Regions from separate parts of the Paenibacillus sp. D51F genome, predicted to be linked through region 1. Evidence: riboswitches for the same ligand, from Rfam matches in the RefSeq annotation. Region 1 holds a riboswitch; each other region holds the start of a gene.
What was found. Region 1 has a riboswitch for thiamine pyrophosphate ahead of thiC (phosphomethylpyrimidine synthase ThiC). Riboswitches for the same ligand answer to the same signal wherever they lie in the genome.
Positions count from the first base shown of each region.

Region 2: it holds a riboswitch for thiamine pyrophosphate, as region 1 does, so the genes downstream of both, ACLBWT_RS00915 (ABC transporter substrate-binding protein) here and thiC (phosphomethylpyrimidine synthase ThiC) in region 1, are expected to answer to the same signal.
Region 3: it holds a riboswitch for thiamine pyrophosphate, as region 1 does, so the genes downstream of both, ACLBWT_RS12880 (ECF transporter S component) here and thiC (phosphomethylpyrimidine synthase ThiC) in region 1, are expected to answer to the same signal.

Region 1 covers NZ_JBKFAO010000002.1:589,789-599,456, forward strand. The annotation lists gene thiO (glycine oxidase ThiO) at 1-993, opposite strand, end outside; gene ACLBWT_RS06335 (thiazole synthase) at 990-1,982, opposite strand; gene thiE (thiamine phosphate synthase) at 1,998-2,879, opposite strand; gene ACLBWT_RS06345 (ThiF family adenylyltransferase) at 2,866-4,128, opposite strand; gene thiC (phosphomethylpyrimidine synthase ThiC) at 4,121-5,881, opposite strand; TPP riboswitch at 6,144-6,248, opposite strand; gene ACLBWT_RS06355 (M48 family metallopeptidase) at 6,350-7,642, opposite strand; gene ACLBWT_RS06360 (glycosyltransferase family 4 protein) at 7,777-8,925, opposite strand; gene ACLBWT_RS06365 (tryptophan-rich sensory protein) at 9,221-9,668, shown strand, end outside.
Region 2 covers NZ_JBKFAO010000001.1:184,976-194,643, reverse strand. The annotation lists gene ACLBWT_RS00925 (Ger(x)C family spore germination protein) at 1-1,169, shown strand, start outside; gene ACLBWT_RS00920 (GerAB/ArcD/ProY family transporter) at 1,174-2,469, shown strand; TPP riboswitch at 2,719-2,827, shown strand; gene ACLBWT_RS00915 (ABC transporter substrate-binding protein) at 2,978-4,054, shown strand; gene ACLBWT_RS00910 (thiamine-binding protein) at 4,084-4,386, shown strand; gene ACLBWT_RS00905 (ABC transporter permease) at 4,376-5,152, shown strand; gene ACLBWT_RS00900 (ABC transporter ATP-binding protein) at 5,149-5,928, shown strand; gene ACLBWT_RS00895 (TatD family hydrolase) at 5,925-6,878, shown strand; gene ACLBWT_RS00890 (TetR-like C-terminal domain-containing protein) at 6,920-7,489, opposite strand; gene ACLBWT_RS00885 (MBL fold metallo-hydrolase) at 7,467-8,204, opposite strand; gene ACLBWT_RS00880 (YhgE/Pip domain-containing protein) at 8,474-9,655, opposite strand.
Region 3 covers NZ_JBKFAO010000006.1:102,871-112,538, reverse strand. The annotation lists gene ACLBWT_RS12890 (family 43 glycosylhydrolase) at 85-2,574, shown strand; gene ACLBWT_RS12885 (aldo/keto reductase) at 2,775-3,704, opposite strand; TPP riboswitch at 3,854-3,963, shown strand; gene ACLBWT_RS12880 (ECF transporter S component) at 4,118-4,723, shown strand; gene ACLBWT_RS12875 (ABC transporter ATP-binding protein) at 4,728-6,413, shown strand; gene ACLBWT_RS12870 (energy-coupling factor transporter transmembrane component T family protein) at 6,404-7,192, shown strand; gene ACLBWT_RS12865 (M28 family metallopeptidase) at 7,451-9,376, opposite strand; gene ACLBWT_RS12860 (hypothetical protein) at 9,548-9,668, opposite strand, start outside.

The DNA.
Region 1 (9,668 bases):
AGGATGGCCGCTCAAGGCGCCGATCAGCGGACGCCCGTCGCGGGTGGCCGGCCTCAGCCCGGCCCAGCGCAGCTTGGGACGGGCGCCTTCAAGGAAAGGGAAGATCCGGCTGCTCCACCGCTCCAGCCGCCCGATTCCCTTCTCCGTGACCGAAGCGTCGAATCCGGCGACATCCTCAGAAGCGCCGCATACGAGGGCGTTCCCCGACTTGCCGACCCAGTAGGCCTGACTCGAAAACACCATATGCCTGACCGCTCCGTCAGGCACGTCGAAGGCACAGATCTGACCGCGAATCGGATGGATGGACTCCGGCAAGCCGAACATCCGCTCGAATTCCCCGGACCAGGCGCCCGTGCAGATCAGCAGCTTGTCAGCCTCGTGTTCTCCGGAATAATCTGTCGCGAGAGCGACGGACCGCTCCCCGGAACCGGTTGTCCTCAAGGCAAGCTCCCGCAGGCTGCCGGCTCCGCTTATCATCCTGATTCCGGCCAGCCTGCAAGCCTCCGACAGCGCCGCAGCGAGGCGGGGCGCCTCGACGTGGGCTTCGGACGGCGTGTAGATGCCGCCCGCCGCTCCCCGCGCGAGCAGCGGCTCCAGACTGGCCAGCTCGGCGGCGCTCAGCAGCTCGGCTCCGCTGCCGGCCGCCCGCTGCCAGTCCAGCCTCGAGCGCAGCGGGAGCAGATCCGCTTCATGATAAGCGACGCCGACGCTGCCGGTGCGCTTGAGCCCGACCTTCATGCCGCTGGCTTCCTCGATGTCTGCCGCCCAATCCGGATAACGGAGCAGGCTGTCGGCGCACAGCTGGAAGAAAGCATCCGGCTGCTCGGCATTTTCCGAGTACGGTGCCAGCATGCCCGCCGCCGCTCCCGTTGCCTGCCCGCCGAAGGCGCCCTTGTCGATGATCGTCACCTCGCGGCTTCCGTCTCTTGCCGCCTCGTAAGCGCAGCTCAGCCCGATGATGCCGCCTCCGAGGATGAGCACCCTTTCCCTCACTGCCTCCACGCTCCCGAGCGATCGGCTTGGCGCGGGTACAGGGCGCCGGCTTCCGTGCTGCTCGCGGAGGCATAGGGAAGCGCGGGGATGCGGCCGGCGAGCCTGGCCAACCGGCCGGCGCGGATCGCGAGCGCCATCGCTTCGGCCATCGCCACGGGATCTGCCGCCCGCGCCACCGGCGAATTGGCCAGCACGGCGGATGCCCCGAGCTCCATCGCCAGAGCGGCGTCCTTCGCCGAGCCGAGTCCGGCGTCCACGATGACGGGGACCGGCGATTCCTCCGCGATCAGCCCGAGGTTGTACGGGTTCAGGATGCCGAGTCCGGTCCCGATCGGGGCTCCCCCCGGCATGACGGCCGCCGCTCCGGCTTCGGCCAGCCGACGGCAAAGGACGGGATCGTCCGAAATGTAAGGCAGCACCGTGAAGCCTTCGGCCGCAAGCCTATCCGTCGCTCTCAGCGTCTCCAGAGGATCGGGCAGCAGCGTGCGCGGATCCGCGCTGATCTCCACCTTGATCCAGCTGCCAAGCCCGGCCGCTCTGGCCAGGCGCGCGATCCTCACCGCCTCGTCCGCATTGCCTGCGCCCGACGTATTGGGAAGGTAGATCAGCTTTTCTTCGGGCAGATGCTGCAGGATCGAATCGTCCTCAGGCTGCTCCAGATTGACGCGGCGGACGGCGAACGTAATGACCTCCGCACCGCTTGCCCGCAGCGCCTGCTGCATGACGGCCGGGCTCGGGAAGCGGCCCGTTCCGAGGAAAAATCGCGAGGAAAGCCAAGTCTCGCCTACTTTCCAGGCATCTCGGCCCAGCTCCCGCCCCGGCTGAAGCTTCGCATGGCCAGCGGTTTGGACAGCGGCTGGATAATCGGTTTGAGCTTCGGTTCGATACTCGGTTCGATATTCGGTACGGGACTCTGTCTGAGCCTCTGTTCGAGTATCTGTCCGAGACTCTGTCCGAGACCCTGTCCGAGACCCTGCTCGAGCCCCCATTTGATCTTCCATCATTCAGCCTCCCCCTACAAAGTGGACCAGCTCGATCTTCATTCCATCCGCCAGCCGATGGCGGCTCCAATCCCCGCGCGCCAGGATGATTCCGTCCGCTTCGGCGACAATCCTCTGGCCGGATAGGCTGTGCGACTCGACCAGCTCCTGAAGCGTTGATGAATGCGTAAGGATTTCCTTGCCGTTCAATGTGAGCCGAAGCGGATTGCCCGGTCGGGAAGCAGCTCCATATGAGTCGGTCAGACCGGCTGCAGCCATGCTTGCGGCTGCGATCAGGCTCCGCAGCTCGTGGCAGACAGCTGCGGGATCGGAGCTGCCGACAACCGCGGAGACGGCGCACAGCCTCCTGGCCCCTGCGGCGAGCACCTCGCCTGCGTTGCCGGGATGGATGCCGCCGATGGCTGTCCATGGGATGCGCACATGACGGGCCGCCTGGCGGACGTAATCCAGCGTGACCGCCGCCCGGCCCGGCTTGGTCGCCGTCGGGTACACCGGCCCGACTCCGATATAGTCGGCGCCGGCTGCCTCGGCCTTCATGGCCTGCTCCAGGCTATGGGTGCTGACGCCGACGATCCGTTCCGCACCGAGCAGCTCCCTCGCATCGGCGATGGACATATCGTCCTGCCCGAGATGGACGCCGTCGGCCTCGGCTTCAAGCGCGAGCACCGGATGGTCGTTCACGATGAACGGCACTCCGTACTCCCTCGTCAGCCTGCGCAGCATCCCCGCTTTTTCTCCCAGCTCCCGCAGCGAAGCTTTTTTGTCCCGCAGCTGCAGGATATCCGCTCCTCCCTCAAGCGTCTCCCGCATGACATCCTCCAGCCTTCTTCCGGGATGGCAGCCCTCGCCCGTAATGACGTACAGGCTGAACTCAAGCTTCTTCATCCTTGGCCTCTCTCTCCGGCGCTTCCGCACCCAAATAATGAAGACACCATTCCCAAGCCGTGTCAGCGTCCGCTGCGCCTTGCGCAAGCACTCTGCCGTCCGGGAACACGACGAGCTTCCCGTTGTCCGGGAGCACTGCCCGCAGCAGATAAGGATTGAGCGTCAGCCGGCAGCCCAGCCTCTCCAGCCTCTTCTCGTACCTTCCGGGTTCGGCAGGCTCCAGCTGCAGCTGGAATGTATCGCGGCCGCACAGAACGGCCGTATTTTGGCGGCGGAGGTTGCCGGCAGCTTCCGAGGCTGCTTTTTCCGGCCATCCTTCCGGAAGGATGGCCCTTCCGCTTGCAGGAGAGCGCCTGGATATCTTCGACCGGACGTTTGCAATCGAGGGATTTGTTTCCTTCGCCAGGACGTCCATGCTGGAATCCAGCTCCGCTCGCGTGCCGGTTCCCCCCGAAGCCTTCGCGCTGCCGCAATGCCGACAGCTAGCCGAAGGATCGGGAAGCTTCGTTTCACGCATGCTGTACGGCCACAAGGAGACGCTTGCGAGCGTGCGGCGCATCTCATCCCGGCCGCCTGCCAGCCATTTGAGCGCTTCAGCCGCCTGCAGCGCGGCGACCATCTCCACAGCCGGCGAGATCATGCCCGCCGTTTCGCATGTATGGCCGCTTTCCTGCTCTTCCTCGCCGCCGATCAGGCAGCGCAGGCAGCAGGTCGCGCCGGGAATGAGCGGAGCGCTCATCCCGGCCGCCCCGGCGACGCCGCCGTACAGGAAAGGAATGCCTACACGGAAGCAGTAATCGCTCAGCACGAGCCTGGCCGCGGCATTGTCCGTACCGTCGAGCACCAGATCGGAGCCGACCGCGATCTTCTCCAGCACGCCGGGAGCCGTGAAGTCGGCGGCAAACGCCTTGACTTCCACCATGCCGTTGATCACTCTCAGCTTCCGCGCAGCGGCCTCCGCCTTGGGAAGCGCCAGCCGCGCATCCTCTTCGTCGAACAGCATCTGCCGCTGCAGATTGCTGAATTCCACGTAGTCGCGGTCGGCGAGCCGCAGCTCGCCTACCCCGGCACGAGCCATATGCTGCGCCAGCGAAGCTCCGAGCGAGCCGGTACCGGCGACAAGCACGACGGCCTGGCCGATCCGCCGCTGCCCTATCCAACCGATGGGAGCGAAGCGAATTTGCCGGGAATATCGTTCCTGAATGGCGTCTTGCGCCTCGAATCGGCTTGTTGCCGCCGGATCAAGCATAGATGCTGCCGCCTCCGGCCTTGAACGCCTCCGCCTGCTCCTTCATGCCCGCCTCGATCGCCTCCGCCGTGTCCAGCCCTTCCCTCTCCGCGTAATCCCGAATGTCCTGCGTGATCCTCATGCTGCAGAACTTCGGCCCGCACATGGAGCAGAAATGCGCGCTCTTGGCGCCTTCCGCGGGGAGCGTCTCGTCGTGGTAGCTCATCGCCCGCTCGGGATCCAGCGACAGATGGAACTGATCGCGCCAGCGGAATTCGAATCTGGCCTTGGACAGAGCGTCGTCGCGCTTTCGGGCCTGCGGATGGCCCTTGGCGAGATCGGCGGCGTGCGCGGCGATCTTGTACGTGATGACGCCTTCCTTCACGTCCTCCCGGTTCGGCAGTCCCAGATGCTCCTTGGGTGTCACATAACAGAGCATCGCCGTGCCGAACCAGCCGATCATAGCCGCGCCGATCGCGCTCGTAATATGGTCATAGCCCGGCGCGATGTCCGTCGTGAGCGGACCGAGCGTGTAAAAGGGAGCCTCGTCGCAGACGGCGAGCTGGCGGTCCATATTTTCCTTGATCAGATGCATCGGAACATGGCCGGGACCTTCGATCATGACCTGCACGTCATGCTTCCAGGCGATTTTCGTCAGCTCGCCGAGCGTGTCCAGCTCCGCGAACTGCGCCTCGTCGTTGGCGTCCGCGATCGACCCCGGCCTCAGCCCGTCGCCGAGCGAGAAGGTCACGTCGTAGGCTTTCATGATTTCGCATATATCCTCGAAATGCGTATACAGGAAGTTCTCCCTATGATGGGCGAGGCACCAGGCCGCCATGATGGACCCTCCCCGGCTGACGATGCCCGTAACGCGCTTCGCTGTCAGCGGCACATATCGGAGCAGCACGCCGGCATGGATGGTGAAATAATCGACCCCCTGCTCGGCCTGCTCGATCAGCGTATCGCGGAACACCTCCCAGCTGAGGTCCTCCGCTTTGCCGTTCACCTTTTCCAGCGCCTGATAGATCGGCACGGTCCCGACCGGAACCGGAGAGTTGCGGATGATCCATTCTCTCGTCGTATGGATGTTCTTGCCGGTGGACAGATCCATGATCGTATCGGCTCCCCAGCGGGTCGCCCACGTCATCTTCTCCACCTCCTCCTCGATCGAGGAGGTCACGGCGGAGTTGCCGATGTTGGCGTTGATCTTCACGTGGAAATGCCGCCCGATGATCATCGGCTCGCTCTCGGGATGGTTGACGTTGGCCGGAATGACCGCTCTTCCCGCCGCGACTTCGGAGCGTACGAATTCCGCTTCCATCCCCTCCCTCAGGGCGATGAACTCCATCTCGGGGGTTACGATGCCCTGCCTTGCGTAATGCAGCTGGGTGATGTTGCCCCCTGCGAGAGCTCTCAGCGGCAGCCTGCCGGATGGCGGGAAAATATCCGCTCCCCTCTCGGCGGCTTTGCCGGCGTCGGAGAATCCGTTGTCCTCGGGCTGGACGATCCGGCCCTGATAGGCCTCCGTGTCTGCCCTCTCTGCGATCCAGCCTCTTCGCATGGGCGGCAAGCCTCTCGAGACATCCGCCTCGTAATCGGTGTCCGTGTAAGGACCGCTTGCGTCATAGATTCTCAGAGGCGCATTGGGAATGGACTCTCCGCCCACCTCGCTGTCCGAGAGCGAGATTTCCCTCATCGGAACCCGGATATCCTCCCGGCTTCCCTGCATGTAGACTTTGCGGCTGCCCGGCAGCGGCTCGGTATGTATGGCCATGGAAAATCAAAAGCCCCCTTAACGGATCTTGATATCCGCCAGGGGGCTGCACGCTTGGAAATGCCGGTCATGCCTTTAGTTCCCGATGGTCTGCGCCAAAAAACGCAGGCTGTCCGGGACACTCTACTGGCCGCTTCCGCCTTCATCGGCAGATTGCGGCAAGCAGATTGGGTGCGCCTATTCCTCCGCCGCCTCCCGCCGGAGGACGGCAAAAAGCCGCCTCCGGTCTGGAAGCGGCGAAAAGAGGCACAAGCCAAATAAAAGGCATGTTCGACCACTTTCCTACGCTGGCATGACCCAGATCAGGTTCGAAGGGACCAAAGCTTGCGCTTTATCTCAGCCCGTGCGGGCGCCCCTAGTGGATATCTTGGTATGACTATAAGCCGGGGTGGTGGAAGTTGTCAACCTCGTCGATTCTGAGAACAAGAAGGTAGGATCCCGATTTATCTCGATAACTCAAATATTTCATTAATAGTAAAGCCTCGAGTTGAAATTCTCCTCCAGATTCCGATAGACCGAGCCATGCATCTGCTCTAATTCTCGAACTAATTGTTCATGCTCCGACTTCGAGAATGTTAGCAGCGGATACGAACCTTTCAAATGCTGCAAAAAGTCAATTCGGTACGGGGTTGGCGGATGCGTAAAATCAAGTCTTGAACCTTCAGCCCTTACGACATGGCGGATGCGTTCAAGCTCGCGTACAGGAATTTGTTCCGCATAAGCTTTCCACTCCGTGATGAAGTCTTCGGCCTGCCGAGAGAAAATAAAACGATGCAAGCAGCTCTCGAACGGACTGTCGTAATGCAATTTTTCCAGCAGCCCAATCATGGCTTGCTCGCCGCTGACTTTCACGCCAAGATAGTCGGCATAATATTCGCTGCGCTGCTTGTTGAGATGCAGCAATACGAGCACCAGACGTGCAATCGTCCATGGTATGAACGACAATGCTTTCATCAGAATATCCGATAAAAGATATAAAATGGCCATATAGCCTTCTTGAGTCGCTCCCCGAGCCGGAGTGAAAAAGTAGTACCATTGCTCCGCAGCGATATAGGCACTCCAAACATACCGATTGCGCGTGACATCATGATTGGCTCCATGAGCCGTTTCATGCGCAATTAGTGCTATTTTTTCTTGAGGGCTGCAGATAGCGAATAACGGGAGACCCAGCGTAATGACTTTACGACCTCTCCAGCCGAGCTGTGTAAAGGATGCATTGAATTCTTCATTGATCTGCACGCCATATACGCGCGAAGTGCCTAATGAATCCGAGACTGCATCAACGACTCTATATAGAGTCGGATAGTCTTCGCGGGAGATCAGGCCTTTCTTATCGACGCTACCCAAGCGAGGAACGGTAATGATCTGTATGGCTACCATCAACATGCCTATTGCCGTAGGAAACCAATGATTGGAATGGTATGCAACGATAAGCCAAACTCCGCTTATGAACATGGAGAGCGAGACCAGATGAATTATTGTCGCAACCAAATATAACAGCAGATTCGCTTTAAGCTTGTCCCGCCAGTCTCCGTTGCTGATCGAGTATTTGACCTCTTCAAGCATCTGTTCGCCTTGCCTCACGCCCAGCTTGTGGTATAACCGTGAAAATCGATCTCTCATATCAGGCGTGCGCGGTTCTATATTCCAGCCGCATTCGCACCACGACTGGAATTGCTGATCGCAGGGCACATTTTTACCACATCGCGGACACGATATCGTAGCTTGTCTGTCCAAGCCATTTAAAGACAACGAATTCATTCTGTTCCTGCTTTCTCCGGTCATCCTTATTTGAATTCCCAATAATAACCATTATATCAACTTTCTTTCCAATCTGGTAGATTAATTAATCAGCAAAAAACAGCCTTGGCCAACTAACGTTCAAGGCTGTGAATCTATTCCTCCAGCAACCCTCCCCACCGGGCAGCCGTCGCCTCCCAGGTGAACTCGGCCATGACCCGCTCGCGCCCCCGGCGTCCCATCTCCTCGCGAAGCCCCGGATCAAGCAGCAGCTGAAGAAGCCGGGCCTTCAGCTCCGTCTCTAGCCGGTCCGGCTCCACGAGAAATCCGGTGCAGCCGTCGACGATGATTTCCTTCATCCCGCCTGCTTTCGTCGCCACGACCGGCAGGCCGCAGGACATCGCCTCGACGTTCACCAGTCCGAACGATTCCCTCGCTCCCGATGGCACGACAGCGGCATCCGCCGCCAGGAACCAGTTCGGCACTTCCGGATAAGGGACATAAGGAATGAACCGGATGTGGCGAGGATACCTCTTGCCGAGCGCCTTCAGCGCACGGCTGTACCGGGTCGTCCGATGCGAGCCGTAGTAAGGGCTTCCGACGACAGCGAGCAGCACATTCGGGTGGAGAGCGATGATATCCGGCATGACGCGCAGCAGATGATGGACGCCCTTGAGCGGAATAATTCTCCCCACGAATAGAAGCACGTCCCTGTCCTGCCAGCCCCTCTCATGCCTTAGCGCTTCCCTGCGCGCGGCTCCCTCCGGCTCCCAGCGGGAAGGAAAACGCTCCGTGTCCACGCCGAGATGAACGACTCTCAGCTTGTGCGCGGCCTCGGGAACCTGGCCTGCCACCGTATCCCGCAGGAATTCGCTGTTGACGATAATTTTTTCCGCAGCCGCAAAGCTCCTCTTCAGCCTATCCCTGCTGATGACTTTCGGTGCAATGAAGGAGGAGGAATGCAGGTTGATCCATATTCTCGCATCGGGATGGCTCCGCTTCATCTTGAGCGCATAGCCGGGACGATTCGCCACTTCGATGAGATCCGGACGGAAGTTATGGATGGCCCCGCTTACACTGCGAAGATAAGCGGATTTGTCGCCTGCGGGAAACCGTTCGCAGCGGACCCCGTCGATCTGTCCGACAGCACCGAGCCCAGCCCCCGAGCGGCCGTATATCCGGGCTTCAGCTTGCTCCGCCACTAGAGGCGCCATCTTCTCGATGACGCGTTCCACGGAGCTGCTGCCGGCTGAAGGAATGGGGAAGGAACCCGGAGTGACGAAAGCGACCTTCAGCTTCTGCAACTTGCTTCTCCCCTTCCTGCATGAAAGCTTGCTGCTCCAGCATATTCTCCGAATGGCGAACCCGAAAGGGTCACGCGTCCTGCAATGGCAGAAGCCGTGCCGTTTTAGGCTTCATCACGAAATCTCTACAATGCCTAGACCGAACGCTTTCCTGCTGTACCGGATGACTGATATCGTTTTCAAGGGATGGTTGGGCAGTTCTCAATGCGGTGAATATATACCCGCGAGTATAATATTGTCATCCTAATCCAGATTCAGATTATAGTTTATCAAACTGAGCCAAGGAGGAAAGTCCATGAGCGCATCCCCTGCATCCTTGCCCCGAAGAGGCAGAGCATTGAAGGCTCTCGACCCGCTCGCCTTCATCCTTGTTATCGTCATGAATTCTCTGGCCGTCCTGCTCCCTCTGGGAGGGAAAACGACCAAAGAGCTGTCCGACCACTATCCGCTTCTGCTCACGCCGCCGGGATATGTCTTCACCATCTGGAGCCTGATCTACCTGCTCTTGGCCGGGTTCATCGTTTATCAATGGACTCCGCAGGGCAGCTCGCGCAGCAGCGTGCGGTCCATCGGCTTCTGGTTCGTCCTGAACGGGCTGGCCAACTCGGCCTGGATCGTCGCCTGGCATTACGAGCATGTCGGGCTCAGCGTCCTCATCATGCTGATTCTGCTCGCGTCCTTGATCGTCCTCTATGCCAAAACACAGCGCCCTTCTTCGAGTGCGACGGCAGGCGAGCAGCTGC
Region 2 (9,668 bases), on a different contig from region 1:
GCTGCTGGGACCGGAAGGAGCTCAACGAGCTCGGCATCATCGCGGCGACCGGTATCGACGTCACCGAGGAGGGGAAATGGAAAATCAGCTATCAGCTGGTCATTCCAAGCGCCATTTCCTCCCAGAACGGCTTTGCCAGCACGACGGAATCTCCGGTCAACGTCTTCTCTACGGAAGGAGAGAGCGTACGGGGCGCCGTAGCCCGGGCGACGCAGGAAATGTCCCGAAGCCTCTACTTCGGGCACAACCAAGTCGTCGTCATCGGCGAGCGTGCCGCCCGCAAGGGCATCGGCGGCTTGCTGGACGTCTATCTCCGCAACGGCAATTCCCGGGAGACGGTCATGGTGTTCGTGACCGATGGCGAAGCCCGGCCCATCCTGGAGCAGCTGCTTCCGATGGAGAGAATATCGGGCAACGCCTTGACGAAGCTGATCGCGCTGGAAAAAGAGAGCGGGGGCAACTTCCGGCCCCAGACCGTCTATTCGATGCTGCTGCAGCTGCTGGGCCCCCTTCACGCTTCGGCCGCCCCCGGCATCGCGATCAGCGGATCGGGCGAAGGCGTGCGCAATGTGGACGCGAACAAGAACACGTCGACGCCTTCGAAGGTGAGGCTGCAGAAGCTGGCCTTGTTCCGGGACGACCATATGATCGGCTGGATCCGCACGAATGAGAGCCGGGGCCTGCTCTGGCTGCGCAGCGAAGTGTCCGGGACGACGATTTCCTTTCCGTGCCGCGAGGGAGGGCCCAAGGTCAACAGCGCCAGGATCACCGGGCTCAAGACGAAGATGAAGCCTGCGAGGAGCGGAGACGGCTGGCTGCTTCAGGCGAATGTGGAGGCGGACGCAACCTTGTTCGAGTATACATGCGGTGGAAATCTTCATGACCCGGCTGCGGTTGCCGGCATCGAGCGGATTCTTGGGCAGCAGGTCCGATCCGACATCGAGGACGGACTCAAAGCTTCCCAGAGACTGAAGGCGGATGTGGCCGGCATCGGAGAAGCGGTGCGGCGGAAGTACCCGCGTACATGGAAAGGAATCGCTTCGGAGTGGAACAGCAGGCTCTACCCCGAGATGAAAGCCGAAATCGGGGTCGATGTCGGACTGATCAAGACAGGCCGGAGCAACCGTTCCTACGAGCAGGCGAGCGAGGACAGCCGGGAGAGGAAGTGAGGGCATGAAAGCCAAGGAAGCAAGCGTAAGCGCGGGGCAGATCGCCGTCTTCCTCGTGCTGTTCACCATCGGCAGCACGCCGATGTACGAGCTCGGATCCGAGGCGGGACAGGATTCCTGGATTGCGATCAGCATCGCTGCCGCCGCGGGCTTCTGCCTGCTGCTCGTCTACCGCGCGCTCTACAACCGGGCCCCCGACACGAATCTGGTCGGGCTGTACAAGCTGCATTTCGGCAAGCTGCTCGGCGGCTTGCTCGGCGCGGCGCTGGCTGTCGTCTTCGCCCTGGAATCGATGCGCAACGTGCGCGACTTCGGGGAGCTGATCTCCGCCACCTTGCTGCCGCAGACGCCGATGTGGTGCACGATGCTGGTCTTGACGGGAATCGTCTATTACACCGCCAAGCAGGGGGTCGAGGCTTTCTTCCGGGTCAACCAAGTGCTGATTCCGGTGCTGGCCGTAAGCTACATTTCCCTTTTGGGGTTGTTTTTGGCGGCAGGCCTGCTCGACTTCAACCGTCTGCGGCCCGTGCTGGAGAACGGCTTCGGACCTGTCCTGCATGCGGCGTTTCCCGATATCCTGTCGTTTCCGTTCGGACAGGTCATCGTGCTGATGATGTTCTGGAACTACGCGAGGCGGTCTCCGTCCACGGGCGCCGCGTCCTATGGCGCCTATGCCGGCGTCTCGCTGTTCCTGATCGCGGTCAACATGGTGCTGATCATGGTGCTCGGTCCGGAGCTGTACCGGCTCGCCGAGCTTCCGACGCTGGAGGCGGTGGAGCAGATCCGGCTGTTCAACTTTCTCGAGAGGCTCGATATTCTCGTGACGCTGCTGCTGTACATCGGGCTGTACGTCAAGGCGACCGGACTGTTTTTCGGTTCGGTCATCGCTTTGCAGACAGCCTGGGGAGTTCCCTATCGGGCCGGCGCCCTCGTCATGGCTCCGCTCATATTCACGGCGAGCCTCCTGGAGCCTGCCTTGTCGCAGCATTTATGGGCCGGCATGACCGTCTATCTGAAATTCAGTCCCTATTACCAGATCGCGCTTCCGCTGCTCATGCTTGTCATGGGGATCGGCTGGGTCAAAAAGAAAGCGCAGCGGCAAGCGGGGCAAGGCGGCGAAAAGGCGGGAGCAGGCGGGCAGGCCAAGGGCCGCGGGGCCGGCGGTCAGAGCGGCGGCGGCAGCCAAAGCGGTGCCGGAAAGGCAGCCGGCGGCGCCGAGACGGGCCGAGGCGGACAGCCGGGGGACGGACAGGCAGGCGCCGATGGGAGCGCCGAAAAGGCTGGAAACCAGGACGGATAGGCAGGCGCCGATCAAGGCTCGCAAGCCGGCGGCAGCCAAAAAGGACAGCGGGAGGAGAGTCAAGGCTCTGGCAGCGGAGACGGCGAACAAAACAAAGCTGGCGAAGCCCGGCCGACTCTGGCGCCAAGCGGCGGCCGTCTTCAGGCTCGGAAAGTCCGGAAGCCGGCTCTACATGATGCCGCGCCCGCAAATTTCGACACGGAAGGTTGCAATAAAAGGCTCCTCTGCTATAATGGCTCTATTGACAACCGAATGAGCCTGGGGAGCTGGCGTACGCCGGCTGAGAGGGGAGAAGCATCCCGACCCGTTAAACCTGATCTGGATAATGCCAGCGTAGGAACCGCATGTCAGCCGAGCCTTTTGCCGCCCTCGGGCGCAACGGGATTCACGTGACGAAGACGTCTTCCTTGGGAGGCGTCTTTTTTTATTGTCCCTCTCATGCTGGCGCTGGCGCTCCGGACAAGGCCCGGCCGGGCTCACGGCTGCGAGAGAAAGAAGGGGAAGCAACATGGGCATTTCAAGCAAGATGGGCAAAAAAGCGGGGCTGGCCGCGCTTGTTCTGGCGACGCTGCTGACAGGCTGCGGCAACGGGAACGGAGCCGGCAGCGGGAATGACGGGAGCAGCGGCACGGCGACGCCGGCGCCTTCCGGCAGCGCGGGAGTCGGCGCCACGGCCGCACCGGTCAAGAAAGTGAAGGTCGTCCTCGACTGGACGCCGAACACGAATCATACCGGCCTGTATGTCGCTCGGGACAAAGGCTTTTTCCTGAACCACGGCCTCGACGTCGAGATCGTGCAGCCGCCGGAGGGGACGGCCGCCGATACGCTGGTCGCCAAGGGAGAGGCTGAGTTCGGCGTCGGCTACCAGGAGAACATCACGCTCGCCCGCAGCGAGGGCTTGCCGCTCGTGTCGCTGGCTGCCGTCATCCAGCACAACACTTCCGGCTTTGCTTCGCCTGAGGCCAAAGGCATCAAGGACCCGAAAGCATTCGAGGGCAAAACCTACGGCGGCTGGGGAGCCCCGGTCGAGCAGGAGATCATCTCCTCGCTCATGCAGGAGCAGGGCGCCGATGTCGGCAAGGTCAAGATCGTCAACATGGGCAACGCGGACTTCTTCACCGCCGTGAAGCGGAATATCGACTTCGCCTGGATCTATTACGCCTGGACAGGGGTAGAGGCGGAGCTGCGCGGGGAGAAGCTGAACATGGTGTACTTGACCGACTACAGCAAAAAGCTGGATTACTACACGCCGGTGCTGGAAACGAGCGAGAAGCTGATCCAGGACAGCCCCGATGTGGTGAAGGCGTTCATGGCCGGAGCTTCCGAGGGTTACGCCTACGCGATCTCCGAGCCCGACGCCGCCGCGGACATCCTGATCAAGGCCGTTCCGGACCTCAATCCGGAGCTGGTGCGCGCCAGCCAGAAATGGCTGAGCCCCAAATATCAGGATGACGCTCCGCGCTGGGGCGAGCAGAAGGCGGAAGTCTGGACGAACTATGCCGAATGGATGCATGAGCACAAGCTGCTCGATACCTTGCCGGATCTGTCCAAGGCGTTCACGAACGATTACTTGCCGGCATCCTGATGCCGGCTGACGGGGAGAGGGAACCGGATATGGCCAATGCACTTGTGAGCATTCAGATTTTGCCGACGACGCCCGGCGGGGAAAGCGTGCTTCCGTACGTGGACCGGGCGATCGAGATCATCAAGGAGGCCGGCGTGCCGTACCGTGTCGCGCCGCTCGAGACGACGATGGAGGGAGAACTGTCGCACTTGCTCGCCGTCGTCGCGGAGATGAGCGAGGAGATGGCGGCGATGGGCTGCCCGTCCGTCATCTCTCAGGTGAAGATTTACTACAACCCGGAGAACGGCGCTTCGATGGACCGGCTGCTGGAGAAATACCCGGATGGACAGTAGAACGATCCGATGGGAGGCTCTGCTGCCTCCGGTCGTCGTCATGGCCGCCTTCCTGCTGATGTGGGAGGCGGCCGTGCGTCTGTCCGGGACGGAGGCGTGGCTGCTGCCCGCCCCGAGCGATATCGCCCGCGATGCCTGGGCGGCGCGCCAGAGACTGGCACAGCACACAGGCGCGACCTTGAGCCTGACGCTGCTCGGCTTCGCCGGCGGCTCGGCCGCCGGCCTGCTGCTGGGAGCTGTCCTGCATTTGCTGCCGCTCGTGCGATCGGGCTTCTATCCGCTGCTCGTCCTGTCGCAGAACATTCCCGTCATCGCGATCGGGCCTCTGCTCGTCATCTGGTTCGGCTTCGGGCTGCTGCCCAAGCTGCTGCTCGTCATGCTCGTCTGCTTTTTCCCCGTCTGCGTCGCGATGCTCGGCGGCCTGCAGGGAGCGGATCCGGGCCTGGAGCGGTACATGCGGATGATCGGAGCGGGGCGCTGGCGCCGCTTCCTCAGCCTGGAGCTGCCGGGCTCTCTGCCGCAGCTGTTCTCCGGCCTCAAGATCGCAGCTTCGTACAGCGTCACGAGCGCGGTCGTGGCGGAATGGATCGGGTCCGACCGGGGGCTCGGCTACTTCATGCTGCTGTCCTCCAAGGGCTTCAAGACTTCGCTCGTATTCGCCGGAGTCGCGCTTGTCGTGCTGCTCAGCCTGCTGCTGTTCACAGCCGTCGCAGGGGCGGAGAAGCTGGCGCTGTCCTGGCGTCCGCGCAAGGAGGGGGGACGATGAACGTGCTTGAAATCCGGAATCTGCGCAAGTCGTTCGCCGGCCGCGGCGGCGGCGTCATTGAAGTGCTTGGCGGACTGTCCCTGACTGTGGGCGAAGGCGAGTTCGTCTCGCTCATCGGCCCTTCCGGCAGCGGCAAAACGACGCTGCTCAGCCTAATCGGGGGGCTCGAGCGGTCGGACTCGGGCGAGATCATGCTCGCCGGGAAGCCGGCTTCGGAGGGAGCCGGCCGCGCCGCGTACATGCCGCAGCAGGCTGCGCTTCTGCCCTGGAGGACGGTCCAGGGCAACATCGAGCTGGCGCTGCGCATCGCGGGCAGAGAACGGGCCGAGGCGAAGCGTCTTGCCGGAGAAGGACTGCGCAGGCTCGGTCTGGAACGCTATGCCCGCTCGTATCCGCATGTGCTGTCCGGCGGCATGCAGCAGCGCGTCTCGTTTTTGCGCGCCCTGCTGTCCCCGCAGCCGCTCATGCTGCTCGACGAGCCTTTCGGAGCGCTTGACGCGCTGACGCGGCAGCGGATGCAGCGCTGGCTGCTGTCGCTGTGGGAGGAGGAGCGCCGCTCGGTGCTGTTCGTCACGCATTCCATCGAGGAGGCGCTGCTGCTGTCCGACCGCGTGCTCGTCCTGTCGGCATCGCCGGCCGTCGTCGTTCAGGAGCTCCAGGTGCCGTTTGCGCGGCCGCGCAGCGGACAGCTGGGAAGCGATCCGCGGTTCGGCGAGCTGAAGGAGTCTCTCTATGAATCGCTCGGAAGCCTGGAAGAGGGGGATATGCCGTTATGAACCCGATGGGAATCGCCGCCGGAGCTGGAAAGCCGGCATCCCCGCCGGCTGGAGCTGCCTTGGAACGCCCCGGAGCTGGGGCTTCTCCGCAGACGCCGCAGAGCCGGAGCGATGCCTCGGACTGCTGGAATGAAGCTGCGTCGATGAGCGAGGCCCAGCTTCCGCTCATCGACGCCCACATTCATTTGGAGCAGTATGCTGCGGATGAGCTGCAGAGCATGCTGGAGCAGTCGTTCAGCGGCGGCTTGACGGCTGCGGTCGCCGTATCCATGGATCTGGATTCAGCCAAGCGGACGCGGGAGCTCGCCCGGGCGCATCCGGGCCGGATCATGCCGGCTTACGGCTGGCATCCGGAGCAGGAGCTTCCGGACGAGGCAGAGATGCAGGCGCTGCTGGCCTGGATCCGGGAGCGCCATGAAGCCGGGGAGGCGTTGGCGATCGGCGAGGTCGGCCTCCCTTACTACATGCGGACGGAGGCGGAAGCGGCGGGACGGAAATTCGACGAAGCGGGGTACTTGCGCATCCTGCGGGAATTCGTCTCCCTTGCCGCCGATACCAGACGAGCGATCATCCTGCATGCCGTCTACGAGGACGCCGCCAAGGCGCTGGAGCTGCTGAGGGAATACGGCGTTACCCGCGCGCATTTCCACTGGTACAAGGGAGACGAGGCCGTGACGCGAATGCTCGCGGATGCCGGATTCTACATTTCGCTCACTCCGGATGTGCTCTACGAGGAGGAAATCCGTCTGCTGGCCGTCTCGTACCCGCTGGAGCGCCTCATGACGGAGACGGACGGTCCGTGGCCGTTCGAAGGGCCGTTCGCCGGGCAGGCGACCCATCCGCTCATGATGAGGGAGTCGGTCAGGGAAATCGCCCGTCTCAGAGGGATGGACGAGAGAGAGGCTGCCTCTGCGCTGGCCGCGAACGCGCGCCGGCTTTATTATACCTGAACACGAAGCGGCGCCCGGATCATCTCCGGGCGCCGCTTCGATTATTTTGCCAATTGCCGGAGGCCTTCCATAAACGTATCCACCAGCATGCGAAACGTGACGTCGAGGTCAAGCGGCATGCCGAAGCCGCCGATCCTCTCCAGCGAGGCGAAGCCATGCAGCAGGCTGCGGATGCCGCGAACCGCATGGATGGCGGCATCGCCCTGCAGCCCGAAGCCGGACATCGCCTCGAGCGTAAGCCGCACGACGGTTCCGCCGGCCTGCTGAAGCTGCTCGTCTTCCGGCTCGGGAGCCCTCTGGACCGCTTCGTACAGTCCCGGATGATTCCGCGCGAACTCCAGATAAGCGGCGCAGAACGAACGCATGGCCTCGTCGCCTTGCTTGCCGTCGAGCGCCAGCACGAGGCGGCCGTTCAGCCGCTCCAGCGCGTTCAGGGCGAGCAGCCGCCGGAGCTCGGGCAGGCCGGCCACATGATTGTAGAGAGATGGAGAGCGGACGTTCAGCTTGTGGGCCAGCGACGCCAGCGTCACGGCCTCGAAGCCTTGGGCGTCGGCAAGCTCGGCTGCAGCTCCCAGCAGCGCTGCTTGGTCAAGACCGATTCGCGGCGACATGGCTTTTGACTCCTTGGCGGAATTCGGCTTGCCGGATGGCCTGTTGCAGAGCGGCTCCGGGCTGCCGCATCATGCGTCCGTGGCCGGCTGCGAGGAGCGTCGGCTTCAGCGCGGCAAGCTTGCGGGCAGACTCCAGCGCGACATCCGCGTTCCAGGTAGCCATGGCGGGAAACGGGAACAGAATCCGCATCTGGCCGCTGACGGCGAAGCCGCCGCGGACTTGGAACGCATCCCCGACAAGCAGCGCCCCGTTGCGGCCATCGAGGAACGCCATCGAGCCGGGAGTGTGTCCGGGAGCGGCGATGGCGGTCAGCGAGCCGATCACGTCGCCGTCCCGCAGCAGCGCGTCTGGGCGGGTTTTCAGGTTTTTCGGAATATCGCCGCGGATCGGAGTGGACGGTTCCCCTTCGTCGAGGGACAGATCTCCGTCCAGCAGCCTTGCGTCGCGGGCCGACAGATGGACGGTAGCATGAGGCAGCGCCGCCTTGAGGGCGTCCAGCGCTCCGACATGGTCGCCGTGTGCATGCGTCAGCACGATGCGGGCGATCGGCTTGCCGATCGATGCGGCCGCCTCCAGGATGCCCTTCGAGCTGTACGGAAGCGCGGCGTCGATCAGCGTCAGCCCGTCTTCTTCTTCGACGAAATAAGCATTGACCGGGAACAGGCGGGGGAGAAAGGCCAGCTGGTGAACCGTTTGATTCCGAACCGTTTTCATACAGAATCCGCTCCTTCACTAAAACTAATCTAATTAGCTTTAATATAAACTAATGCAATTAGTTTTTGCAAGCCCTTTTTTCGCAAGCTCTGTACTGGACTGCTTTCCTTCCTTGCCGAGGGCGGACGGAAGCGGCAAACGGTCCGTCCCTGTCGGCGGATGCCGCCGGCAAAAAAACAGCGGCAGAACCGCATGGGCGTCGAGCCCGGTTCTGCCGCTGTCTGTCCTGTCAGGATACCCGAAGCCGGCTCGGAAAAGAAGCCCGGCCATCACGCCGACGCCGGGACCGTGTCGGCCTTGCTGCCGGTCCGGGATTTCTTCCATCCCGATCCCAGCAGCGCCAGAAGGCATCCGCCGGCGATGCATGCCAGCACGGAGGCGCTGCCGCCGGCCGAGTCCAGGCCGCCGAAGTACATCACTTCCCGCAAGCCGTAAGCGGCGAACCGCAGCGGAGTCCAGGAGTAGATCCAGAAATGGGATGTCTCCGTCAGGAATTCCGGGGCCATGTTGAGCAGCGGCATGGAGAAGAACATGAGCAGGACGAGGATCGCCATCGCGGGGTATCCGATCCAGTTGAGCAGCGCGGACTGCAGCATATAGAAGGCGGCGGCGGCAAGCCAGAGGAACAGCCAGGTGTCCAGCGAGTGCGCGAGCTCCATGCCATACCAGGAGGAGGCGGTCCACACGAGGAATCCCGACGCGATGCCTGCAATCACGATGCCGATGACCGGCTGCCAAGCGATTGCCGCCGGCCTCGCCGCTCCGTCCTGGACGGCTTTGCCGCCGGCCAGGAAGAGCATCATGGCGCTGACCAGGCTGCCCATCCACATGATCTGGGTAAGCAGGCCGGGCGCGCTGCCGGAAGCGTTGTTGGCGCCGACCGGATGAACGGTTTCTTCCTGCACCTGAATCGGGGCCAGAAGCGCCTGAGCGGCGGCGACCGGAAGCTGCTGCGAGTTCTGGGCGATTCCGGCGAGCATCGATCTGGACAGCTCTGCTCCCGCCATGCTCATGACCTGCCCCAGTCCTTGCCGGACGACAGTGGAGGCTTGCGCATTCAAGCCTTCGCTGACGAGAATCCGCACGGTCGGCTGCTGCGGCGCGGCGCCGGATATCGAGGCGATGCCGGAGCTGAGATCGGCGGGGAGGATGAGCGCTCCATAGTATTCTCTGGCGTCCAAAGCCTGGCGGGCGGCTTGCTCCGAATCGAGGACGGTCCATTTGATCGGCAGCTTGTCATTGGAGAGCAGCTGCTCCTTCAGCTTCTCGCCGACCGCAAGCGAGCCTCCGCCGGGAAGATCCGCCGGCTGGTCGAGGATCACCAGAGCAGCAGGCACCTCCTTCGGCTTCGTGCCGAGCACGGACCCCATCATTGCGGCTCCGAACACGGCGAGAACGGCCAGAACGACGATCATTCCGATCCATACCATTTTTTGCTTGAAGATGGCCATAATTCCCTATCCA
Region 3 (9,668 bases), on a different contig from region 1:
GAGAAGTGAAGCCTCGTCCCTATGATTCCATCCTTGTATCGCCGCATTCTCTGATCCGCCATCGAAAAGGAGATGAAATGCCACATGAAGAAATGGAAGTCGTTCCTTGCCGCCGCCGCTGTCCTGCTCCTGCTCCCCTCCGCCGCTCATGCCTACAGCAATCCTTACACCCTCTCCTCCTCCTGGAAGTGGGCCAACGGGGATTTTTACGGCGAGGGCGATCCTTACATCCTGAAATTCAACGGTGTCTATTACCTCTATGTCAGCACGGTCGATGACCAGATCGGCGTGAAGGTATGGTCCTCCACCGATCTCGTTTCCTGGACTTACCGCGGGCTGTGCGCTTCGGATCCCGTAACCAAGGCCGCCTATGCGCCCGAGGTCGTCTATTGGAACGGAATGTTCTATATGTACACCTCTCCGGGAGGAGGCGGGCATTACGTCCTGTCGAGCGGCAGTCCCGTCGGTCCGTTCACGCCGCAGACCGGCAATCTCGGCATGGGCATCGACGGCAGCGTCTTCATCGACGACGACGGGAAATGGTATTTTTATTCCACCGGCGCGGACCGGATCGATTCCCGTCCGATGACCTCGCCGACCGCTTTCGGAGCGGCGGGTTCGACCGGCCTGTCGATGGCGGGATGGACGGAAGGCTCCACGACGTTCAAGCGCAACGGCAAGTATTTCATGACCTATACAGGCAACCATGTATGGAGCACCGCCTATCGGGTCAACTATGCGTCCGGAGCTTCTCCTCTCTCCGGCTTCGCGCCCGCCCAGAGCCAGAACCCGATCCTGATCGCAACGGAAGGCTCCAACGCAGGCCTCGGACACAACTCCATCGTCAAAGGTCCGGATCTGGATTCGGACTACATCGTCTACCACAGCCACGCTTCCCAAGGCAACGCCGTCTATCCGGGCCGCAAAATGAATCTGGACCGCATCGTCTGGAACGGAGACCGGATGTCCGTCCTCGGTCCGACGACGGCGAGCCAGCCGAACCCGGCCGCGCCGTCGTTCGAGGACCGTTTCGCGCGCGCCGCGATCGGCTCCGGCTGGACCAATGTCGGCGGCGGAACCTGGGGCATCTACAACCAGGAGCTGATGTGGCAGGATACGATCGGGACGACGGCCTGGTACCGGCAAGTGACGGCGGCCTCGACAGCTTCCGATTACACCGCGGAGTTCCATGCCAAGCAGATGAAGATGGGCACAAGCTCTTCGCCGCTGTATGGAGCCGTATTTTCCTATACGGATGAGAACAACTACGGAACGGCCCTCCTGAACCGCAAGCTGAATCGTCTCGAAACCCATTTCGTCGTCGGCGGCGCCAGTCAGGGCTGGGAGTATTCCCCTCTCCCCGCAGGCTATGACTACACCAAGTGGCATCAGATCCGGGTGGAGAAGAACGGCGCCTCCTTCGCCGTCTACGTCGACGGCATGAAGAAGCAGTCCCGCAGCGTAAGCGGCCTTGGCGGCGGGAAAATCGGCTATGCCACCCAGGACGCCCATGCCGACTTCGGTTATGCGGCGTTCAGCAACGATGTCGGCGGCAGCAGCGCCTGGAATGCGTACAAGCCGCTTCCAGGTACGATCGAAGCCGTCCACTACCGCAAAGGCGGGGAAGGGACCGGCTACCATGATCTGACGCCTGCCAATATCGGCGGCTCCTATCGCAGCGATGCGGTCGATATCCGCTCGTCTGCGGCGGAGGGCAAGGAGGTCGTCGGCTGGAACCAGACGGGGGAATGGCTCATCTACCGGGTCAATGTCGCCGAGAGCGGCATGTATGACATGAGCGCGCGGCTCGCCACGACCTTTCCGAACGTCAGCTTCCGCGTGTGGGACGGAGCGGCGGATTTGACCGGAGTCGTGCAGTCGGCCGGAAGCGGCGGCTGGGAGAACTGGGTGAACGTCTCCAAGAAAGGCCTCTATCTGACCGCCGGCTATCATGAGCTCCGCTTCGAGACGGTCCAGGGCGAGTTCGACTTCAGCAGCCTGTCGTTCGAGAGGGGACAGGCGCCCTCGCCGCTGGCCGACGACTTCAACGACGGCAACGACAACGGCTGGACGCGGTATGAAGGCGATTGGTCCGTCGCTTCCGGCGAGCTGAGCGCGGCTGCCGGCGGTCCCGCCAAGACGGTCATCGGCTCCGGCCTATGGTCCGATTATACGGTGGAGGCGGATGTGAAGCTGGTCGGGACGACCGGGGACGCCGGCGTGCTGGTGCGGGTCAACAATCCGTCGAACGGCAAGGTGCTCGCGAACAATCCCGATTACGTCCAGGCCTACTATGCGTTCATCAAGCCTGACGGGGTCTATCTCGGCAAAATGAATTACGGCTATCAAACGCTGGCATCGGCGCCGGCCGCGCTCGCCGCCGGCGCCTGGCACCGGATGAAGGTCGTCGCCGAGGGGAGCACCATCCGCGTCTACGTCGACGATATGAATGCCCCCAAGCTGAGTTATGCGGACAACAGCGCCCTTCCGTTCCTGCACGGCAAGGCCGGCCTCCGCTCCATGAACAACGCCACCCGATTCGACAACTTCTCCGTCTACGCAAGCCCTAGCTGAACAAGCAAGCCTCGGCTGAACAAGCAAGCCTCAGCTAAACAAGCAAGCCTCGGCTAAACAAGCAAGCCTCGGCTAAACAAGCAAGCCTCGGCTAAACAAGCAAGCCCTGCCGGACCGCGCTCAAGCGCAGTCCGGCAGGGCTTTTTGGGTTCCCTTGACATGCTCGCCGACAAGACAGCGGCGCTGCCAAGCGAGGGGAGCTATCGGCCGATATTCGGCACATCCTGCGGATGCGGCTCCGTGACAAGCTTCACCGCGTCTGCGTTGCCCTGCACCTGCTCCGGATTTTTGCAGCCGGGAATGACGGAAGTCACGGCAGGATGGCGAAGGCACCAGGCCAACGCCCAGGCTGCCATATTGACGCCCTCCGGCACTTCCTCCTCCGCGATCCGGCGCACCTCCTCCAGCCGCTGCCGCACCTGCTCCGCATCCTGGCGATGGCGCACGTCCGTCTCGCCGAATTCCGTGCCGGGCTTGTACTTGCCGCTCAGGAAGCCGCTCGCCAGCGGCACCCGCGCCAGCACGCCGAGATCCTGCTCCAGGCAGGAAGGGAATACCCGCTCCTCCGGCTTGCGGTCGAGCCGGTTGTACACGACCTGGATCGCCTGCGAGCCGACCTTCGATGAGGCGGCCGTCTGATGCAGGTTGTCGTTGCTGCCGATCGACGTGCCCAGATGCCGGATCTTGCCGGCCTGCACCTGCTTGTCCAGCGCCGTCCACAGCTCGTCGCTGTCGAAGGCTGCATCCGGGCCGGAATGGAATTGATACAGATCCACATAGTCGGTCTGCAGAGCCTTAAGCGATGCGTCGAGCTGCCTCACGACATCGTCTCCGGAGAATACGTCCGTACGCTTGAACCGCTCGTGGAAATGATGGCCGAACTTCGTCGCGATGATCCAGTCCTCGCGCCTCCGCCTGCCGATGTAGTTTCCGATGAAAGCTTCCGACAGATGATCTCCGTAACATTCGGCCGTGTCGATCAGGTTGATGCCGAGCTCGGCGCCCTTGTCCAAAATCGCGTCGACCTCGGCCTGCGCAAAATCCATGCCCCATTCCCCGCCGAACTGCCAGGTGCCGATGCCGACGACCGACACGTTCAGCTCTGTTTTGCCTAAACGGCGATACTTCATGTCCATCCCTCCTTATCCACAGATTACCTCCTGGACGGATGCCCAAGCAACTTTCCGCGTTTAGCCTTTCAAATCCTCGGCCCCGCTGACCGGCGGCCATAATACCTCTTGCCGCTTCCAGATTTTCACGTTATAGTAAGGATAATTTCCATAGCATGCATGGGGGCTCGATGAAGTCGGGCTGAGACTGCGGCCTTATGCCGCTGACCATTGATCTGATCTGGGTAATGCCAGCGTAGAGAGAATGCACCGCGCCGCCGGGCTTCATGCCCATCCTGCGCGGATATGCCTTTATTCCCTCTGTCCGCCGGCTTCCGGCGGGCTTTTCTCATGCCCCCCGGAGGAGGTTGGGCCGGGTCAGCAGCCATCTGTGGGGAACATTCCATTTTTCCTTGAGAGGGAGTCTGATTCTTATGTCCACCGCCATGCCCAATGCCGACCGTCCAAAAGGACTGACGCTCGCCGACATTCTCGTCACGCTTGTAGTAGCCGTCGTTTTCGGCATCATCTACCGCATCTGGAATCCGATGTACGACATTCTCAAGCCGCTCGGCCTGCATGCGGAGCAGCTCAGCTACGGCATGTGGTTCATGGCCGGCACCTTCGCCTTCCTCCTGATCCGCAAGCCCGGGGCGGCGCTGCTCGCCGAGACGGCCGCGGCCGCGCTGGAAGCGTTCATGGGCGGATCGTGGGGCGCCTCGACGATCGTCTACGGAGTGCTGCAGGGCCTCGGCGCCGAAATCATCTTCGCCGCCTTCCTGTACCGGAAGGCAGGTCCGATCGTGACGATCCTTGCGTCTCTGGGCTCCGCCGTCGTCTCCATTTTCATCGACGCCCACTACAGCTACATCGATAAAATGACCGCCTGGAACTACACCCTGTTCGTCTCCATGCGTCTGCTCGGCAGCGTCGTCATCGCCGGACTGTTCGCCTGGGCGCTGGCCAAGGCGCTGGAGCGCACCGGCGTGCTGAGCCTCATCCGCCCGGCATCGGCCAAGGATTACGAGGCGCTGGGGTAAGGCGATGAAAGCTGCAGACGTCATCCTGAAAGGCCGCATGCGCAGCAAGACTCCGACGAACGGCAGGGAGATCGGCGCGGCTTCGACGCCGCTTGCAGCTCCCGCATCCGCCATCGGGAGCGTCCGCTTGCCCTCTACGACGAATGCCTCCGGAATCGGCTCCGAACGGCAGCGCCATGCCGGCGAGGCTGCGCCTGCAGCGAAGCGGCCGCTGCCGCCCGTCCAAGATGCCGGGCCAGCGGCGCGCGTGGAGAACCTGCGGCTCCGATATCCCGGCGAAGACTCTCCGCTGCTCTTCAAAGGGCTGAGCCTGACCATCGAACGCGGCCAGAAGGTGCTGCTGCTCGGACCGAGCGGCTGCGGGAAGTCGACGCTGCTTCAGGTGCTCGGCGGCCTGGTGCCGTCGGCCATCCGCATCCCGATGAAGGCGGACTGCTGCCTTGTTCCCGTACGGCCCGGCTATGTGTTCCAGGATCCGGACTCCCAGTTCTGCATGCCGCATGCCGACGAAGAAATCGCCTTCGTGCTGGAGAACGCGGGCATTTCGCGCGAGGAAATGCCGGACCGCATCTCTCGCTGTCTTGATGATGTCGGCCTGTGTCTGGCAGACCCCCATTTTCCGGTAGCCGACATGTCCCAAGGAATGAAGCAGCGGCTTGCCATCGCGTCCATGATCGCCATGGAGCCCGATGCTCTGCTGCTCGACGAGCCTACCGCTCTCCTGGACGAGGAGGGCACACGGCAGGTATGGAGCTCGCTCCGCTCCGTCTGGGGCGGGCGGACCGTCATCATCGTCGAGCACAAGATCGCCGGCATCGCGGAAGATATGGACCGCGTCATCGTATTCGGACCCGACGGAAGCATCAAGGCCGACGGGTCTCCTCGCCTCGTGTTCCGGGAGCATCGGAAGCTGCTGCGGGAATACGGCATCTGGTACCCAGGCTTCTGGGAGGACTACGATCAGACTGCCGCAATCCGCCCATCAACGATGTCTCCGTCGTCTGCCGTCCGTTCCGCCGAAATGCTGCTCGAGCTGGACGGCCTGGAAGGATGGCGCGGCGGCCGGCCCAAGGTACGGACCGGCCTGCTCGCGGTGAACGCCGGCGACTGGATCGCCGTCACCGGCGTCAACGGAGCCGGCAAGAGCACGCTGCTGCTCGCCATCATGAAGCTGGTCAAGACCAAGGGAATCCTGCACATTCCCGGCGTTCCGGTCCAAAGCCTGAAAAAGCCCAGGGATATGGCCAGGCATGCCGCGCTGAGCTTCCAGAATCCCGAGTTCCAGTTCGTGACGGACTCCGTCCTCGACGAGCTCGCCTACTCCTTGCCGCGGTCGCTACGGGAACCCGAGCGAAGCAGCCGGGCAAGAACGCTAATGGAGAACTATGCGCTCGACGGCCTTGGCAGCCGCCATCCCTATCAGCTGTCGATGGGACAGAAGCGCAGGCTCAGCGTCGCGACGGCCATGGTCGGCGGCCAGCGCTTGCTGCTGCTGGATGAGCCGACCTTCGGCCTCGACGCGAGCGGCACGGTGCGGATGATGGAGCAGCTGGAACGGCTTCGCTCCGACGGCTGCGCCATTCTCATGATCACCCACGATCCGGAGCTGGTCCGGCGCTTCGCGACCCGGCAGTGGCTCGTCGACGGCGGGCTTGTTACGGAAAGGAGCGGCGGCACGGCATGCATCTGACCTTTTCCCATCGTGAAACCTGGCTGCATCGCGTCAACCCGACACTGAAGCTCGCCGCGTCCGTGCTGCTGTTCGTCGCCGCCCTGTTCGTCCACGACCCCAATGTCATGGCGCTGCTCGTTGCCGCATCCCTGCTGCCGCTGCTCGCTACCGGGCATCCACCTTTGCGCGTGCTGCTGTATGCCTCTCCGTTCCTGCTTGTGTTCGTCTCGTCGGCCTCCGGCATGATCATGTTCGGCACCGGCGCCACGCTCTGGTTCGAGCTCGGCCTGATCCGGATTACGGAGGAAAGCTTCTATCGCGGGCTGCATCTGGGGCTCCGCTCGCTCCAGGTCGCGGCGGTCGGACTCGCCTTCGCGCTGACGACCCGTCCGGTCGCCTTGTTCTACTCGCTGATGCAGCAGCTCCGGATGCCGCCCAAGTACGCCTACAGCTTCCTGGCCGCGCTCAATATGGTTCCGCTGCTGGCGGATGAATTCTTCACGCTCCGCCAAGCGCTCCAGATCCGGGGAGCCGGCCCCGGACGCCTAGGAATCTACGGCCGCCTGCGCATGTATGCCCTGCCGCTGCTGGCCCAGAGCATCCGGCGCGCCCACCGGATGGCCGCCGCCATGGAGGCGAGACGCTTCCACAGCGGCAGCGGCAAGCGCACGTACTATTACGTCTATGGCTGGTCGCGCATCGACGCCCTGTATGCGGTCTCCTTCGCCGCTCTCTGGCTGCTGGCATGGCTGCTCGGCACTCATTATCCGCTGCTTGCCGCAACCGATGTCCGTTGACGGACGAGGGCAGGAAGATCAGCATGGCAAGAGCGAATGCATCCGGCGAGCGGACGCTTGCACGCATACGAACAAACCCTCCCCCGGATTTCCCAGGGAGGGTCTGTTCCGCATTCGTTATTCGCCTTTTCTCGTTGGCAGGGATTTTCGCCATGGGCTTAAAGCTTTTCTGCTCTCCGGCCTTCATCTTCCTGCATTAGTCTTTCCTCTTCCAGGCTCTCCGCTTACGGTTCGTTCCCTTCCGCTGTTCGGCCCGCTCTATTTCAGCTGCTCCCACGCAATTCGGTCCAGCAAGGCGGATGTTTCCGCATCGCTGTACGCCCATTCCGGAGAAAGGACGCTTTGTTTCGGTACAAAGCTCCTCATCTCCACAAGGTACGGGACACCTCCGGATTGGAACGGATACGAGACGGCAAATGGTACTCCGCCATTCTCATATATCGTGAATTCCTTCCCGTTTTCCTCGACCTTTCTTGCAAGCGCCCTCCCTTTGCCGTATTGATCCACAACTTGCTGAAGCTCGTCGCCGTTCAGGACTTCCAGGAGCAATACCGACTCGTCCTTCTTCTGATAGATCAAGCTAAGAGAACGGATATCCTTTTTCTCGAAATCCCTTTCCGCCGTGTAGATCTCATTAGGGGTCAATTCCTCCACGTTTCCTGACAAGAACGACTTCTTGTCCACTCTGACCCCAATGTTGACAAGATCATAATCGGACATGGCGCTCGGCACGGAGTTGCCTGGATACATGATGTTCAACTCTTCCGTGCTCAACGATCGGTAGGTTCCTGCTACCAGCGTGCGGATGCCCTGCTCTTCGTCCACATAATACTTGTACTGCTTGAAGGAAAGCTTGGCCTCCTCTCCCCAGATCATTCTCTGCTTCAAATCGACATACTCGAACTCAGACATTTCCCTGAACGGCACCCCGTTTTCAGGTTCCATGTGATCATGCTTTTGGAGAGCCTCCTGATCGCGATCCATCACGTACGACAAGAGCGCATCGGTCAGCTTCGAGAGCCTCCCGTAGTCGATTCCGCTCTCCTTGTCCCTAACCGTTCGGAGGATGGAGTCGTCCGCAGCGCCGAGGGAAACAGCCGGCACGCCTCTCGCAGCGAAGGATGCATGGCTGCCGTCGGAGGACAGCTTCGTCTGTGCATCAATGCCCTTGCTGCGAAGATGCTCAGCCAGTCCGGAGGCCATGGATTTCCCTGTATCCTCGGAGAGAAGCAGGACCTCGCCGCCCTTGAGTCCGACCGTATCCAGATTCATGTCGGAAACGTGGACCGTTCGCGTATTCATCATGTTTGCGTAAGCTCCGCTGCCTTGCAGGCCGTTCTCCCTCCCGTTGAACACGCAGAAAACAAGATCGGAATAGAACGGCTTCGCAGCGGACGCCTGCTTCAACGATTCCGCCAGCATGACGAGCGAGCTGACGCCGGATGCGCGGGAGGCTCCTTCATAGATCGAGCCGTCCAGCTCCCCCATGGAATCGATGTGGGCCGAGATGACGATCGCATGATGGTCCGGACCGCCGGCCGACGTACCCGGAATTCGGCCGATGACGTTGGAGATTTCCGTCTCCTTGTCTTCATAGCTCATGTGCAAGGAAATGCTCTCAATGTCCGCCTGCTTGCGCTTCAGGAAATCATAGGTGTCCTCGTTGAGTTGAACGACGGGGATATCCCGAGTGCGCTTCAGGGGATATTTTTTGAATTCCTTGGTGCGAAGCATGATGAACCGAGGGTTCTTGCTTTTCGCCAGCTCGTAGTCTTCCTCCGATCCGGCTGCGAATGCGATCTGGTTGGTGAGAGATGCCGAGTCCAGCCTCAGCTCCGCTGTAGCGTCCAAATTCATCCGGATGACCCGCTCCATGAAGTGCTTGCCGTACACGAGCTGCTTCACGCTGCCGTCCTTCATGTTCACCTTCAAGGAAATTTCCTTTCGCTCGACGGACTGGTAAGGATAAGGAACGGCATAACCGCTTTCCTCCACTCGGTCGAGGCCGATCCGGGCGAATTCCCGCTCGATAGCTTGCACGGCCTGTTCGTTGCCCGCCGTTCCTGCGAGCCTTCCTTCCATTCGATCGTCCGTCAGCAGCTGGACGATTCTTTCCAGAGAATTCCCCTGCGACGATTCGCAGGCAGCCAGTGATGAGACCGACATGACAACCATAAGAAACATTGCGACAAGCCTCTTCGACAACTTCCCTTGCCCCCTCTGTTTGGTCATGCTACAGCGACAAGGACATTTTACCAATCCCCCCATTCAAATTCTATATTATTCCATGTGAAGCATTTATCTAAAAAAAGATTCCTCGGATAAAATCCAAGGAACCCCGTGAATGCTCCAAATCTAGGAATCATGCCATTTCTCCGCCGCTCCCGTCACCGTGACGGACGAGAAGATCGATTGATAAGAGCCCTTCAGCCCGCTTTTCTCGTTCATCGCCTCCTCCAGATATCGGCTGCTCAAC